DNA from 2 places in the Paenibacillus amylolyticus genome. Region 2 is predicted to be linked to the other one. Evidence: a T-box and tRNA genes for the amino acid it is inferred to sense, from the RefSeq annotation. Region 2 holds a T-box; the other holds one or more tRNA genes.
What was found. The T-box of region 2 lies ahead of tyrS (tyrosine--tRNA ligase). A T-box ahead of a tRNA ligase gene usually reads a tRNA of that ligase, here a tRNA-Tyr.
Positions count from the first base shown of each region.

Region 1: it has a tRNA-Tyr gene. The T-box ahead of tyrS (tyrosine--tRNA ligase) is inferred to sense a tRNA for this amino acid. The anticodon was not compared.

Region 1 covers NZ_CP145892.1:314,593-321,728, forward strand. Annotated here, with positions in the region: rRNA gene V6668_RS01400 (23S ribosomal RNA) at 1-597, shown strand, start outside; rRNA gene rrf (5S ribosomal RNA) at 676-792, shown strand; tRNA gene V6668_RS01410 (tRNA-Ile) at 831-904, shown strand; tRNA gene V6668_RS01415 (tRNA-Ala) at 940-1,015, shown strand; tRNA gene V6668_RS01420 (tRNA-Asn) at 1,017-1,092, shown strand; tRNA gene V6668_RS01425 (tRNA-Glu) at 1,097-1,168, shown strand; tRNA gene V6668_RS01430 (tRNA-Val) at 1,175-1,250, shown strand; tRNA gene V6668_RS01435 (tRNA-Met) at 1,268-1,341, shown strand; tRNA gene V6668_RS01440 (tRNA-Asp) at 1,369-1,446, shown strand; tRNA gene V6668_RS01445 (tRNA-Phe) at 1,465-1,540, shown strand; tRNA gene V6668_RS01450 (tRNA-Thr) at 1,561-1,636, shown strand; tRNA gene V6668_RS01455 (tRNA-Tyr) at 1,646-1,731, shown strand; tRNA gene V6668_RS01460 (tRNA-Lys) at 1,742-1,817, shown strand; tRNA gene V6668_RS01465 (tRNA-Leu) at 1,824-1,904, shown strand; tRNA gene V6668_RS01470 (tRNA-Gly) at 1,915-1,989, shown strand; tRNA gene V6668_RS01475 (tRNA-Arg) at 1,997-2,073, shown strand; tRNA gene V6668_RS01480 (tRNA-Leu) at 2,091-2,169, shown strand; tRNA gene V6668_RS01485 (tRNA-Pro) at 2,177-2,250, shown strand; tRNA gene V6668_RS01490 (tRNA-Gly) at 2,261-2,331, shown strand; gene iolD (3D-(3,5/4)-trihydroxycyclohexane-1,2-dione acylhydrolase (decyclizing)) at 2,724-4,589, shown strand; gene iolE (myo-inosose-2 dehydratase) at 4,643-5,536, shown strand; gene iolC (5-dehydro-2-deoxygluconokinase) at 5,745-6,755, shown strand; gene V6668_RS01510 (CoA-acylating methylmalonate-semialdehyde dehydrogenase) at 6,855-7,136, shown strand, end outside.
Region 2 covers NZ_CP145892.1:4,054,737-4,061,872, reverse strand. Annotated here, with positions in the region: gene V6668_RS18025 (nucleobase:cation symporter-2 family protein) at 1-740, shown strand, start outside; gene V6668_RS18020 (protein adenylyltransferase SelO) at 1,056-2,525, shown strand; gene V6668_RS18015 (Imm63 family immunity protein) at 2,621-3,064, shown strand; gene V6668_RS18010 (DMP19 family protein) at 3,084-3,533, shown strand; T-box leader at 3,632-3,859, shown strand; gene tyrS (tyrosine--tRNA ligase) at 3,980-5,242, shown strand; gene V6668_RS18000 (YxcD family protein) at 5,399-5,677, opposite strand; gene V6668_RS17995 (hypothetical protein) at 5,683-6,180, opposite strand; gene V6668_RS17990 (PadR family transcriptional regulator) at 6,279-6,845, opposite strand; gene V6668_RS17985 (beta-class carbonic anhydrase) at 7,019-7,136, opposite strand, start outside.

The sequences.
Region 1 (7,136 bases), 3.2 Mb from region 2:
CTCAGAATGGTTGGAAATCATTCGAAGAGTGCAAAGGCATAAGGGAGCTTGACTGCGAGACCTACAAGTCGAGCAGGGACGAAAGTCGGGCTTAGTGATCCGGTGGTACCGCATGGAAGGGCCATCGCTCAACGGATAAAAGCTACCCTGGGGATAACAGGCTTATCTCCCCCAAGAGTCCACATCGACGGGGAGGTTTGGCACCTCGATGTCGGCTCATCGCATCCTGGGGCTGAAGTAGGTCCCAAGGGTTGGGCTGTTCGCCCATTAAAGCGGTACGCGAGCTGGGTTCAGAACGTCGTGAGACAGTTCGGTCCCTATCTGTCGTGGGCGTAGGAAATTTGAGAGGAGCTGTCCTTAGTACGAGAGGACCGGGATGGACGTACCGCTGGTGTACCAGTTGTTCCGCCAGGAGCACCGCTGGGTAGCTATGTACGGACGGGATAAACGCTGAAAGCATCTAAGCGTGAAGCCCCCCTCAAGATGAGATTTCCCAGTATGTAAGACCCCTTGAAGACGACGAGGTAGATAGGCTGGGGGTGGAAGTGCAGCAATGCATGGAGCTGACCAGTACTAATCGGTCGAGGGCTTATCCAATAGCAAGTGATAATTCGCATGTTTCGTTTCGAATCTAGTTTTCAGAGAATGATCTCTGAATGTAAGCTAAGCTATGCGTTTGGTGGCGATGGCGGAGGGGTTCCACACGTACCCATCCCGAACACGACCGTTAAGCCCTCTAGCGCCGATGGTACTTGGACCGCAGGGTCCTGGGAGAGTAGGACGCCGCCAAGCGAAACCCCATTGGGGTATTTTTTTTCGAAAATTGATAAGGGCCCTTAGCTCAGTTGGTTAGAGCGCACCTCTGATAAGGGTGAGGCCGGTGGTTCGAGTCCACCAGGGCCCATAGCAAGACCACAACAATGAAATACACCAGAGTATGGGGCCATAGCTCAGCTGGGAGAGCGCCTGCCTTGCAAGCAGGAGGTCAGCGGTTCGATCCCGCTTGGCTCCACCATTCCCTGATAGCTCAGTTGGTAGAGCACTCGACTGTTAATCGAGTTGTCACAGGTTCGAGCCCTGTTCGGGGAGCCAGTAAGGCCCGTTGGTCAAGGGGTTAAGACACCTCCCTTTCACGGAGGTAACAGGGGTTCGAATCCCCTACGGGTCATAATATGGAGGCTTAGCTCAGCTGGGAGAGCATCTGCCTTACAAGCAGAGGGTCGGGGGTTCGATCCCCTCAGCCTCCACCATATAAACTTTATAACGACGCGGGGTGGAGCAGCCCGGTAGCTCGTCGGGCTCATAACCCGAAGGCCGCAGGTTCAAATCCTGCCCCCGCAATTATACTTTCCTTTGAGAAAGTGATCTGGAACCGTGGTGTAGTTGGCCTAACATGCCTGCCTGTCACGCAGGAGATCGCGGGTTCGAATCCCGTCGGTTCCGCCATTTTTTTTAATGTAGTAAGGCTCGGTAGCTCAGTCGGTAGAGCAGAGGACTGAAAATCCTCGTGTCGGCGGTTCGATTCCGTCCCGAGCCACCATTTATAACACCATGTAATACGCCGGTGTAGCTCAACTGGTAGAGCAACTGACTTGTAATCAGTAGGTTGGGGGTTCAAGTCCTCTCGCCGGCACCATGTAATCCTGGAGGATTAGCGAAGCGGCCAAACGCATCAGACTGTAAATCTGCTCCCGTACGGGTTCGGTGGTTCGAATCCATCATCCTCCACCAGTTTTTCTATGAGTCATTAGCTCAGTTGGTAGAGCACCTGACTTTTAATCAGGGTGTCGAAGGTTCGAGCCCTTCATGACTCACCATTATATGCGCGTGTGGCGGAATTGGCAGACGCACTAGACTTAGGATCTAGCGTCTTTGACGTGGGGGTTCAAGTCCCTCCACGCGCATCCTTTATTCGCGGAAGTGGCTCAGCGGTAGAGCATCGCCTTGCCAAGGCGAGGGTCGCGGGTTCGATTCCCGTCTTCCGCTCCAATATTTTGCGCCCTTAGCTCAGCTGGATAGAGCGTTTGACTACGAATCAAAAGGCCGGGAGTTCGAATCTCTCAGGGCGCGCCATTATAACTTCATATTTTGCCGGCGTGGCGGAATGGCAGACGCGCTCGACTCAAAATCGAGTGGGAAACCGTGGAGGTTCGAGTCCTCTCGCCGGTATAGATAACGGGATGTAGCTCAGCTTGGTAGAGCACCTGGTTTGGGACCAGGGGGTCGCATGTTCAAATCGTGTCATCCCGATTGTTGTTATGCGGGTGTAGTTCAATGGTAGAACTTTAGCCTTCCAAGCTAATAGCGTGGGTTCGATTCCCATCACCCGCTTATATATTGAAAAAGAAAGAGACGGTACTCACCGTATCTTTCTTTTTTTGCATTCACAGGCATATATTCCATGATTTTATACAAAGACCACGGATTATTTGGCTGAATATCATGTACCAGCATGTATCCCATCCTCACGATATATTTCCCTCTCTTTTAAGTCTGTCCTTAGTCATTGTGGAAGTGTTCAAATAGAGAAGGTCTAACACATGTTCGAACACAAGAATATCTTTTCTTTATCACAATTTATAAAAACGCTTACAAAAATAGCTTGCGTAAATCATTAACCTGTAATACCATATCAATTAAGCGCTTAACCTTTAGGGGTAAGGCGCTTAAACTTAACGTAGATTAAGCGCTTAACCCGTAAAGGAAAGGACGGCGATCAATTCATGAATACAATTCGACTAACGATGGCTCAGGCACTGCTTCGATACCTGGATCAGCAATATATCTCGGTTGACGGGGTGGAAACCAAGTTTGTGAAGGGAATCATCGGTATTTTTGGACATGGCAATGTAACAGGCATTGGAGAAGCGCTGGAGCGCAGTCCGGGAAGCCTGACGTATATGCAAGGCAAGAACGAACAAGGCATGGTGCATACGGCAGCGGCTTATGCCAAGCAGAAGAACCGTAGACAGATTTATGCATGTACAACATCCATTGGACCTGGTGCTTTGAATATGATTACAGCGGCAGCTACTGCAACGGTGAACCGGATTCCGGTTTTATTGCTTCCTGGAGATAACTTTGCTACACGGGAACCGGACCCGGTACTTCAGCAGTTGGAAGTGAGCAGTGATTATACAATCTCAGCAACTGATCCATTCAAAGCCGTCAGCAAGTACTGGGATCGCATTGTTCGTCCCGAACAGTTGATGATTGCTGTTACACAGGCGATGCGTGTGCTAACCGATCCAGCAGAGACGGGAGCAGTAACGCTCGCATTGCCGCAGGATGTGCAGGCAGAAGCGTACGATTACCCGGAATCTTTCTTTGCCCGCAAAGTACATTATCTGGATCGTCGTCCCCCGGTACAGGCAGCCATTGAGCGGGCAACGGAGCAGATTGCCCGAGGCAGAAAACCGCTGCTCGTTGCAGGCGGCGGTGTGTTGTACTCTGAGGCGTCCGTTCAACTCTTGGAGTTCGCCGAGGCATTTGGTATTCCGATCGCCGAGACGCAGGCGGGCAAGAGCGCAGTTTCTTGGGACCACCCACTAAATGTGGGGGCAATCGGGGTTACCGGCTCTCTGGCAGCCAATAGGCTGGCGAGAGAAGCAGACGTTGTGATCGGCGTCGGTACGCGGTTCTCGGATTTCACGACGGCGTCCCGCTCTGCTTTTCAGCACCCAGAAGCTTCATTCATCAACATCAACCTGAACGGCATGGATGCCGCCAAGTTAGGCGGAGAAGCCATTCTGGCAGATGCACGCGAAGGATTGCAGGCTTTGCAAAAGGAATTGCAGGAAAGACAATACCGAAGTGCATATGGTGCATCCGAAATCGCTGATCTCCGCGCTGAGTGGAATGCAGAAGTGGATCGGCTGTATGCAGCTCAACATGAAGCAGGGCTGGCACAGACTACAGCAGTTGGCATCGTTAACCGGACCATTGATCCATCCTCCGTCATAGTGTGTGCGGCGGGCAGTCTGCCAGGCGATCTGCATCGTCTGTGGCGTGCGGCTGAACCAAAGACGTATCACATGGAGTATGGGTTCTCCTGTATGGGGTACGAGGTAAGTGGAGCGTTCGGAGCAGCACTTGCCGAGCCGGATCGTGAAGTGTACGCCATGGTAGGGGATGGCAGTTATCTGATGCTGCATTCGGAGTTTGTGACCAGTTTGCAGGAACAGAAGAAGATGACTATTTTATTATTCAACAACAATGGATTCCAATGTATTCATAATTTACAGCGGGAACATGGTAGTGACGGGTTCGGCAATGAGTTCCGTTATCGGGAATCCGAGAGTGGACGACTGACCGGGGATTACATGCCAATGGACTTTGCTGCACACGCCCGAAGCATGGGAGCCAAATCCTATAGAGCGGAGACAGCAGAACAGCTGGAACAAGCACTCCGAGATGCGAAGAACGAAACAGTGAGTACGTTGATTGAGATTCCGGTCGTGCCTGGAACCAACGCAGGTGGATACGAGTCATGGTGGAATGTGGGTGTACCTGAGGTATCTGCCGAAGAAAAGGTAGTTCATGCTCATCACACCATGCAAGCCAACCGTGCCAAAGCAAGACCGATTTAATCCGGTTTAATATAGTGAACAACAATGTTGAACGACAAAGGAGACGTGGAGCAATGAGCAAGCTGCCATTCCAGCTTGGGATTCATCCGATCAATTGGGTCGGTGAAGATGTGAAGGAGCATGGTGATGCGACAACGTGTGCACAGATTCTGGATGACATTCAGCGTCTTGGGCTGACGGGTACAGAGATGGGACGTAAATATCCTACCGATCCTGCTATATTGCGTGAGGAATTGAGCAAAAGGAATATCAAGCTGGTCTCCCAGTGGAAATCCGTACTTTTCTCCGACCCGGCATATCGTCAGTCGGAGCTGGACAGTTATCGCAGACATGCGGAGTTTCTGCAATCCATGGGCAGTAAGGTAATCAGTACGGCGGAGGTAGGCGGGTCACTTCATTTTGATCCAAGACGAACTCCGAATGAAAAAGAAGTGCTCAGACTCAGCGAATCTGAATGGCATATTCTTGCTGAAGGGTTGAACGAAGCAGGAGCTATTGCTCGCGAACATGGGTTGAAGCTTACGTACCATCATCATGGAGGCACAGTGGTAGAGCAACCGGATGAGATTGATCGACTGATGGAGCTGACAGACCCTTCTCTCGTGTATCTGCTCTATGATACTGGTCATGCCTACTATGGCGGAGCCGATCCACTTGAACTGCTGCGCAAACATTATGATCGGATCGCCTATATCCATCTGAAAGATATCCGCCCGCATGTGCTGGATGAAGCACGCGCGGAGCAGTCTGATTTTGTTGGTTGCATTCGTAGAGGCGTGTTCACCGTACCAGGGGATGGATGCATTGACTTTGCTCCTATTCTGCAAGAACTGATCACACGAGGGTACGATGGCTGGGCGATGCTTGAAGGAGAGCAGGACCCTGCGATTCATAACCCGTATGAGTATGCGAAGCGATCTTTGAACTATATGGAGTCTTTATACTAACACAGCTGATCCGTTCAGCATTGCAGCGGTCAGAGGCCACACCTATGAAGCGAAAAAGGAAGAAGGCCAGCAAGAGTATAAAGTTACGATTGGAAAATAAAACTGACTTATTCTAGCCGTTTACGAGTTCTTACGATGGAATGAGTAACTAGTCTAGATATCCATATAGAACATGGAAAATCCCACTACAGAAAGGGGCTCACATGCAATGACTTACGTATCCTTTCCGGTATCCAGGAAGAAGGATTTCACCGCGATTGGCCGCTTGTGCATCGACTTGAACGCCAATGAGATCAATCGCCCGATGGAAGAGACGATGACGTTTACGAAGTATGTTGGCGGCTCTCCGGCCAATATTACGATTGGCATGTCCAGACTGGGTATGGAGACGGCTTTTATCGGTAAGATCGCGGGTGACCAGATGGGCAGATTCATCCAGAGTTATTTGGAAAAGAACGGCATCGACACATCAAATGTAGTTACAGATGACACCGGAGCAGTGACAGGGCTTGCTTTTACCGAAATCAAAAGCCCAACGGATTGCAGTATCCTGATGTACCGGGACAATGTTGCGGATCTGTTATTACAGGCGCAAGAGGTACAAGAGCAGTTGATTGCTGACTCCAAAGTGCTGCTAATCTCAGGCACAGCCCTCGCGCAGAGCCCATCCCGTGAAGCCGTATTACAGGCACTAACGTATGCGAAAAAACATAGCACAGTTATTGTGTTTGATCTGGACTATCGCCCATACACTTGGACATCAGATGAAGAGACAGCGGTCTATTACAACCTCGCAGCTGAGAAATGCGATATCATCCTCGGTACACGTGAAGAGTTCGACATGATGGAGACATTCGACCACAATCCGGATCATAGCGATCAGGTGACTGCACAGAAATGGTTTGATTTCTCAGCGAATATTGTAGTAATCAAACACGGCAAGGAAGGATCCATTGCTTATACGCGTGAAGGGCTTTCTCACCGTGCGGACAGCTATCCGGCAAAAGTGGTCAAAACGTTCGGGGCAGGCGATTCCTATGCGGCTGGGTTCCTGTATGGATTGATGCAGGGCTGGACGATTGAGCGCAGTATGGCCTATGGCAGTGGCGCAGCAAGTATCGTCATTTCAAGCCACAGCTGTTCGGATGCGATGCCAACGGTGGAACAGGTAAATGACTACATTGAACGTTGCAATCGGGGCGAGATCACCGTGTCTTGAAGCTCGTTGCAATACTTTGAATAACACACTCATACAGATCAACATCAATCATATAAGTTCAACATAAGGGATCACACATAAGCGAAGGGAGACAGGGCTATGGGAAAAGGAATTTCTGAAGCGTCTGCAACAGCGACAATGGTACAAAACTGGATCGGAGGTGCCTGGGTAACCCCAGCGTCAACTCGCACGGAGCCAGTGGTGAATCCGGCTACAGAAGAGGTTATTGCACATGTGCCATTGTCCGAACAAGCGGACGTGGATCTGGCGGTTCAGACAGCACGAGAAGCGTTCAAATCCTGGAGCAGCACACCGGTTCCACGCCGTGCACGTATTCTGTTCCGATACCAGCAGTTGCTGGTTGAACATTGGGAGGAGCTC
Region 2 (7,136 bases):
TGGGGACCCTCATCGCAGCCATTATGGGAAAAGTGAATTTTGCCTCTGTACAGGAAGCCTCCTGGTTCCATTTACCTCAACCCTTTTACTTTGGATGGCCTACCTTTGAAATCGGCCCCATTATTACAATGATTATTGTAGGTACGGTGGTTATCATCGAATCAACAGGTGTATTTATGGCTTTGAGCAAAATCTGTGATCAACCGATCAACGAAAAAGATCTGGCACGGGGATATCGCGCAGAAGGTCTCGCGTTTGTTCTGGGCGGCATCTTTAATGCTTTTCCATATAATACATTTGCTCAGAATGTCGGTTTGGTTCAGCTCTCCAAAGTGAAAACGACCAATGTTGTTGTTGCAGCCGGAGGTATTCTGGTCTTTCTGGGACTCATTCCGAAGGTAGCTGCTTTTGCAACCATTATTCCAAGTGCTGTCCTCGGAGGAGCGACTGTTGTCCTGTTTGGAATGGTTGTCTCATCCGGGATCAAAATGCTGCAAAACGTCGACTTTGGCAAACAATCCAATCTATTGATCGTGGCTTGCTCCGTTTCACTTGGGCTCGGTGTTACTGCTGTACCCGATCTGTTTGCCCAGCTTCCTCAAAGTGTTCGGATTATTGTTAGCGATGGTATTATCACAGGAAGCCTGTCAGCGATCCTGCTTAATGTCTTCTTTAACCTCGCTTTGAAAAAAGGGAGCTTGCCAGTACAGCCTGTACAGGCTCAGGAAGCACATACGTAATCCTTGTAATAACAGACGTGTCATCTAGGAGTAAGTAAGCGGAATGGATCCAAGATGGTTTTCTGGGAAGTGGAATGCAAGACAATGATTCCACTTGGCAAAGAAACCTCTTGGATTTTTTGGTGCTTACGATTCATGAGGAATGCAAAAGGCATGCAAATATGCTAAAGTTTCATCAAGAACATTTAATATGTTCGTTTAAGTCAACAACCTCTTGAATTGAATTTCCATGCGACTACATAAATGAGCATTGGTTCACAAGGCTACAATATAACCAAGGGATATCCCTGGTGCAGAAAAGGAGTTGTGATCACCATGCAACAAGAAACGTTGAACAAAGGGTGGAACTTGGAGAATAGTTATGCGCAGTTACCGCAACCCTTTTTTACAAGTCAGGGCGCAGTGCCTGTTGAATCACCAAAGCTAATCATTTTCAATAGATTGCTTGCATCCAGCCTGGGACTGGATGTGGAGTCTCTTGACAGTGATGAAGGAGCGCAAATTTTTGCAGGTAATTCGATCCCGGAAGGAGCCGAGCCTTTGGCTCAGGCCTATGCAGGACATCAATTTGGCAATTTTAACATGCTTGGAGATGGGCGTGCTTTGCTGCTAGGTGAACAGATTACGCCACAGGGCGAGCGAGTGGATATCCAGCTGAAAGGTTCAGGGAGAACACCGTACTCTCGTGGAGGAGATGGACGTGCTGCTGTAGGGCCCATGTTGCGAGAGTATATTATTAGTGAAGCGATGTATGCACTGGGTATCCCAACGACACGCAGTCTGGCTGTGGTATCAACAGGAGAAAACATTATCCGCGAAACAGAGCGGCCAGGTGCCGTATTGACCCGGGTGGCTTCCAGTCATATCCGAGTAGCAACCTTTCAGTACGCAGCAAGATGGGGGTCTATTGAAGATCTTCGGGCGTTGGCTGATTACACGTTGAATCGACATTTCCCTGAGGTTGCCCAAGCCGAAAATCGCTATCTTTTGTTCCTTCAGGAAGGGATTAAACGGCAGGCGGCTCTCATAGCCCAATGGCAGCGTGTTGGTTTCATTCATGGCGTGATGAACACGGATAACATGGCGATCAGTGGTGAGACCATCGATTATGGTCCATGCGCCTTTATGGATGCTTACAATCCGTCGACCGTATTTAGCTCCATTGACAGACAAGGTCGCTATGCTTATGGTAATCAACCGTATATTGCCGGGTGGAATTTGGCTCGTTTTGCCGAGACGCTTCTGCCGTTGTTGCATGAAGATGAAGAACAGGCCGTGCAACTCGCTCAGGATGCTATCGCACAATTTTCTGAATTGTACCATCATCATTGGCTCAAGGGAATGCGTGCCAAACTGGGCTTGTTGGATGAAGAGGCCGAAGATGAAGCGTTGATCAAGGAGCTTCTTGAACTTATGGAGAAGCATAGTGCAGATTACACCAATACGTTCCTGGCATTGACCTTTGATACATTGGAAGGGACAGCTTTGTTTGGCACGCCAGAATTTGCTGAATGGCATGAGCGGTGGCAAGCAAGATTGGACAGACAGCAAGGGGAGAAGGAAGTCTCTGGGCAGTTGATGCGAACAAACAATCCAGCTGTCATTCCTCGCAATCATCGGGTTGAAGAAGCGCTTGAGCGAGCAGAGAATCATGGAGATCTTAGCGTGATGGAGAAGCTTTTGGCAGTTCTTTCAGATCCGTTTGCACACTCACCTGAACAGGCTGAATATGCCGAACTACCTGCACAATGTAATACTTCGTATCAGACTTTTTGTGGGACCTGATTGAACAGTAGGAATAAATATAAAGAGGCTGCCTTGGGCAGCTTTTTCATTTTTCATTCTGTCATCGACGTTACTTTATAGAGGCAGGTGCATTCATGTCCAACATGTTAAGCAAACAACAATTGGCAGACTTCCTTTTACAGCTTTTAGAGCGTACATCTTTCCCTAGGGAACAGATGCAGAACTATGTTAACCGCTTGTTTGAGAGCTTTAAATGGGATGGGGTGCCCTATGTAGAGAGTGGAGAAGATGCGTATATCGTTCGAATATACGAACGTGGTCTCGTCTCATTAGAAAAACGGGTGAAACAGCCGGATGAAGTCATCTATTGGTTGCTGGAAGATATTATTTTCACCGCGACGCATGTAGGGTTGTTGGAAAGACATGGCGTGGATAATAAAGAAACGCATTTGAACTACACAAATGAAGTGATGAAGGAACTGAACAGGGGTGTTCAGGAAGCTTTCCAGCAGATCGGTGATCCGTATTTACATTGGCATCAGACGGGTAAACGTCAGGAGTTAGAGGGCATGACATAAAAAAAGTGAGGTGTGTTACATGAGCGAGCATGATATTAATGATGTATGGTATGACTATGCTATGTTATTTGTCGAAAAAAAGAATGAATCTGAACAGGGCTGGGCATCGTTGACTTCGAACGAGCAGGACATTGCTGCTTTATGGCTATTAGAGGCGGATGTCTTTAATGGCGGTTTTATACAGTTTTTCTGCAACTGGGGGGAAGAGGTATACCGTTACGCGTTGCGGGCATTACATATCATTGGTGCGACTCAAGTCGTGGAGATTATAACGTCAGCATACGGCTGCATTGAGCATCTGAAAGAGGATGAAAGGCTTACTGAACTGTGGGATATTCCTAAATTCCTGACAAAGGAACAAGAGCAGCAGTTAGATGCGCTGGATCAGAAGTTTTGGAACAATGAGGATCAGATCGCGGAGAAAGCCTATGGTTATTATCACGGAAAATTGAACATGATGATTATATAATCTAGTTTCAACTATGCATCCGTTGTTCTGTTCGAAGATTAATACTTGGTCTTGCAATGACTGAAACGTTCGGCTATACTTGCTATAAATTGAATACATGAATCACGTTGATAGAGCGCAGTAGCGGCTTTGTCCCTGTTACAGAAAGTCAGGGGTTGATGGAACCTGATACATACAAGGGCTGCGAATTACACTCTGGAGTACTTGGGTAATGCCAAGCGGATGGGCAAACGATATATTGCCAAAAGTGGTATGGATAACGTGTTAAGGTCACGTGTTGTCCATGCAATTTGGGTGGTACCACGGTTATGATAATCGTCCCTGTGTCTTAATGAAGACAAGGAGGCGATTTTTTTGTGTCCAAAAAAGCCGTTCCAGCGTGTAATTTCGTAATTTAACGTTGATCATGACTGAATCTTGAGGATAGAAAAGGGGTTATACACATGATGAATATTATTGATGAACTACAGTGGCGTGACGCCATTAACCAGCAGACAGATGCAGAGGGACTGCGTGAGTTGACTGAAACCAAATCAATCTCATTGTACTGCGGCGTTGACCCTACGGGGGACAGCATGCATATCGGACATCTCATTCCATTCATGATGCTGAAACGTTTTCAACTGGCAGGACACCGTCCGGTTATTTTGATAGGTGGAGCTACAGGAACGATTGGTGATCCAAGTGGTCGGCAGGCAGAGCGTTCTTTGCAAACGATGGAGCAAGTGCAGGAGAATGTGGATGCACTGACAGCGCAGATGAAGAAGTTGTTTGTAACAGACGGTGATAATCAGGTTCGCATGGTGAACAACTACGATTGGACACACAAAATCAATGTGATTGAATTCTTGCGTGACTACGGCAAAAACTTTAACCTTAACACAATGTTGGCTAAGGATGTGGTTGCGAGCAGACTGGAAGGCGGAATCTCGTTCACCGAGTTTTCCTACCAGATCCTTCAATCACTCGACTACCTGCACCTGTTCCAGAACGAAGATGTACAGCTTCAAATCGGTGGTTCGGATCAATGGGGTAACATCACAAGTGGTCTCGATCTGATTCGTAAAAAAGAAGGATCAGAAGCGAAGGCGTACGGTCTGACCATTCCGCTCATGCTCAAATCCGACGGAACCAAATTCGGTAAAACAGCTGGCGGCGCAATCTGGCTTGACCCGAACAAAACAACACCATTTGAGTTCTACCAGTTCTGGGCGAATACAGATGACCGTGATGTCATTAAATACTTGAAATACTTTACTTTCCTCAGCAAAGAACAAATCGAAGCTTTGGCTGAAAAGGTAGAGACAGAGCCGCACAGACGTGAAGCACAGAAAGCACTCGCGGAAGAAATGACAAAATTCGTTCACGGCGAAGAAATGCTCGAACAGGCTAAGCGTATTACAGCGGCGCTGTTCAGTGGTGATATCCGTTCCCTGACAGCAGATGAAATCGAGCAGGGTTTCAAGGAAATGCCAACATTCGAAACGGACGGGGAAGCGAAAAATATCGTCGACTGGCTCGTAGATCTGGGGTTGGAGCCATCCAAACGCCAGGCCCGTGAGGATGTCACTAAAGGCGCTATCTCCATGAACGGTGAGAAAATCACGGAGCTTGAATTCACAGTGTCGGCAGAGCATGCCATTGGCGGTAAATTCATTATTATCCGTAAAGGTAAGAAGAACTACAGCCTGGTTAAACTTCAATCGTAGTTTCCAAGAATTAGAACGTAACACAGAGACGTATAGAGACTACAATAGACGCACAAATAGAGCTACAAATACAGAAACAAAAAGACCGCCTTCCATCTCTGTCAGGCGACAGAGGGGAGGCGGTCTTTCGTATATCAGGCCAGTGAGTGACCTATCTTATTGATTAACGATCGCTGTGATTTCTTCATCCAGATCAAGTCGCACATTTTCACGGTACGCCCGGATGTTGTATTCACTGTGCAGGTAACGAAGAATCGCTTCAATCATATTGGACTCCACCAGATATTGACTACGGCCTTGAATCCAAACTTCAGCGGAATAACCTGTATCTTCTTCCCAACTCAGTTCTACATTCACATCGGTTGGACGTACACCCTTACGTTCTGCCATATGAATACAGATTGCATTCACAATTTCATCCATGCTCAGAACCATAGAGATTAGTACCGTCCGTTTCTGTTACGGTCATCATCACGATCATTGCGACGGTCATAACGACCATCCGCTGCAGGTTTGCGACGATTGGAGATGGCTCTGAAGAGTGCCATAGCCAGCATAACAATCAACATAATTGCTGCAACGTTCACGAGCAATCCAAGGATGTTACCCAGAGCGCCCATGCCACCGAACAATCCGCCAAACATCATACCAGCAAGACCACCAAGCATCATGCCTTTCATGAATCCGCCGCCACCGCCGAAGAATCCGCCACGGTTCGTTGTAGCTGCTCCATTGCTGGAATTGTTATTCGTATTCGATTTGCTTACATTGCTGTCGGATTTCTTAGGTGTATTGCTATAACTTTTCGTACCGGATTTGAATCCGCCACCACGTCTTGCATCTGCAGAATCCGGATTCGTTACTCCCACTGTTGCGAACAATAATGTAAAGGCCATAAATACCATCATTAGATGTTTAACTCCGAATTTTTTCTTCATTGTAAAGATCGTAACCCCCCGATTAATTTGTTTGAATCGCCCAAAAATGGGCCTTACTCATGTAATACGGTCAACTTGCAGGAACGTTTCAAATTTTATTAAATTTCTGAAACGCTTGGACTTGGGTCTTGAATTGCAGCTTGGCCATCAAGCAATTGGGTAACCCAATGACACCATTCCAGGCCTGTTTGTGCGTGCATTAACCCTTTTTGTACCAGGATGTAGCTTCCAAAATCTCGGTTGCCTACACGAAGATTATCCTGAGGTATACGTGACTTCAGATCCTCGAAATAACGTATGCGTTCCATAAACCAGCTTTTACGCTCGTTAAGAATGCGTCTCATGCTTCCGTCTTCCGCTATGCCAACACACAAAATACGCAAATTAAATTCATCGCGTGTAACCGGTGCGGTAACAGGAGTAATCATCCATTCCAAGAGCTTTTCAATGCCTTTTTCCGTAACTGCGTACATTTTCTTGTCCGGTTTGTCAGACTGTTGTACCCAGCGGGAGGCCAATAACTCATCGTTTTCCATCTTGGACAGGAGTGGATAGATCTGGCTGTGTTTCGCCTGCCAATGAGGCTGGATTTTCAGCATCAGATCATAGCCCGATGACTCCTCGCGGGTAAGCAGCCCGAGTAATCCGTAGGAAAGTATGTTCATGCACATGTCTCCTTAATATTAGGGCTAGGTCAGAGAGAACAATCGTTTTTACTTTCTTTGACCGCTTTCATAAAAAGTGTACACTGAAACTGTATGGTTTGACAACCTGACAGAACAACTGCCTTAATTTAGACAAAAAAAGTGCGAACCATAAGGTCCGCACTCCAAACCATTTAGAGAGATGCCTGTTGTCCATACCCCTCAGCGACAAGATCAAGTTCACCTGTAGCAGAATCGATAACCATGCCGTGGACGGGTACATTGGGAGGAAGTAAAGGATGCTTCTTGATC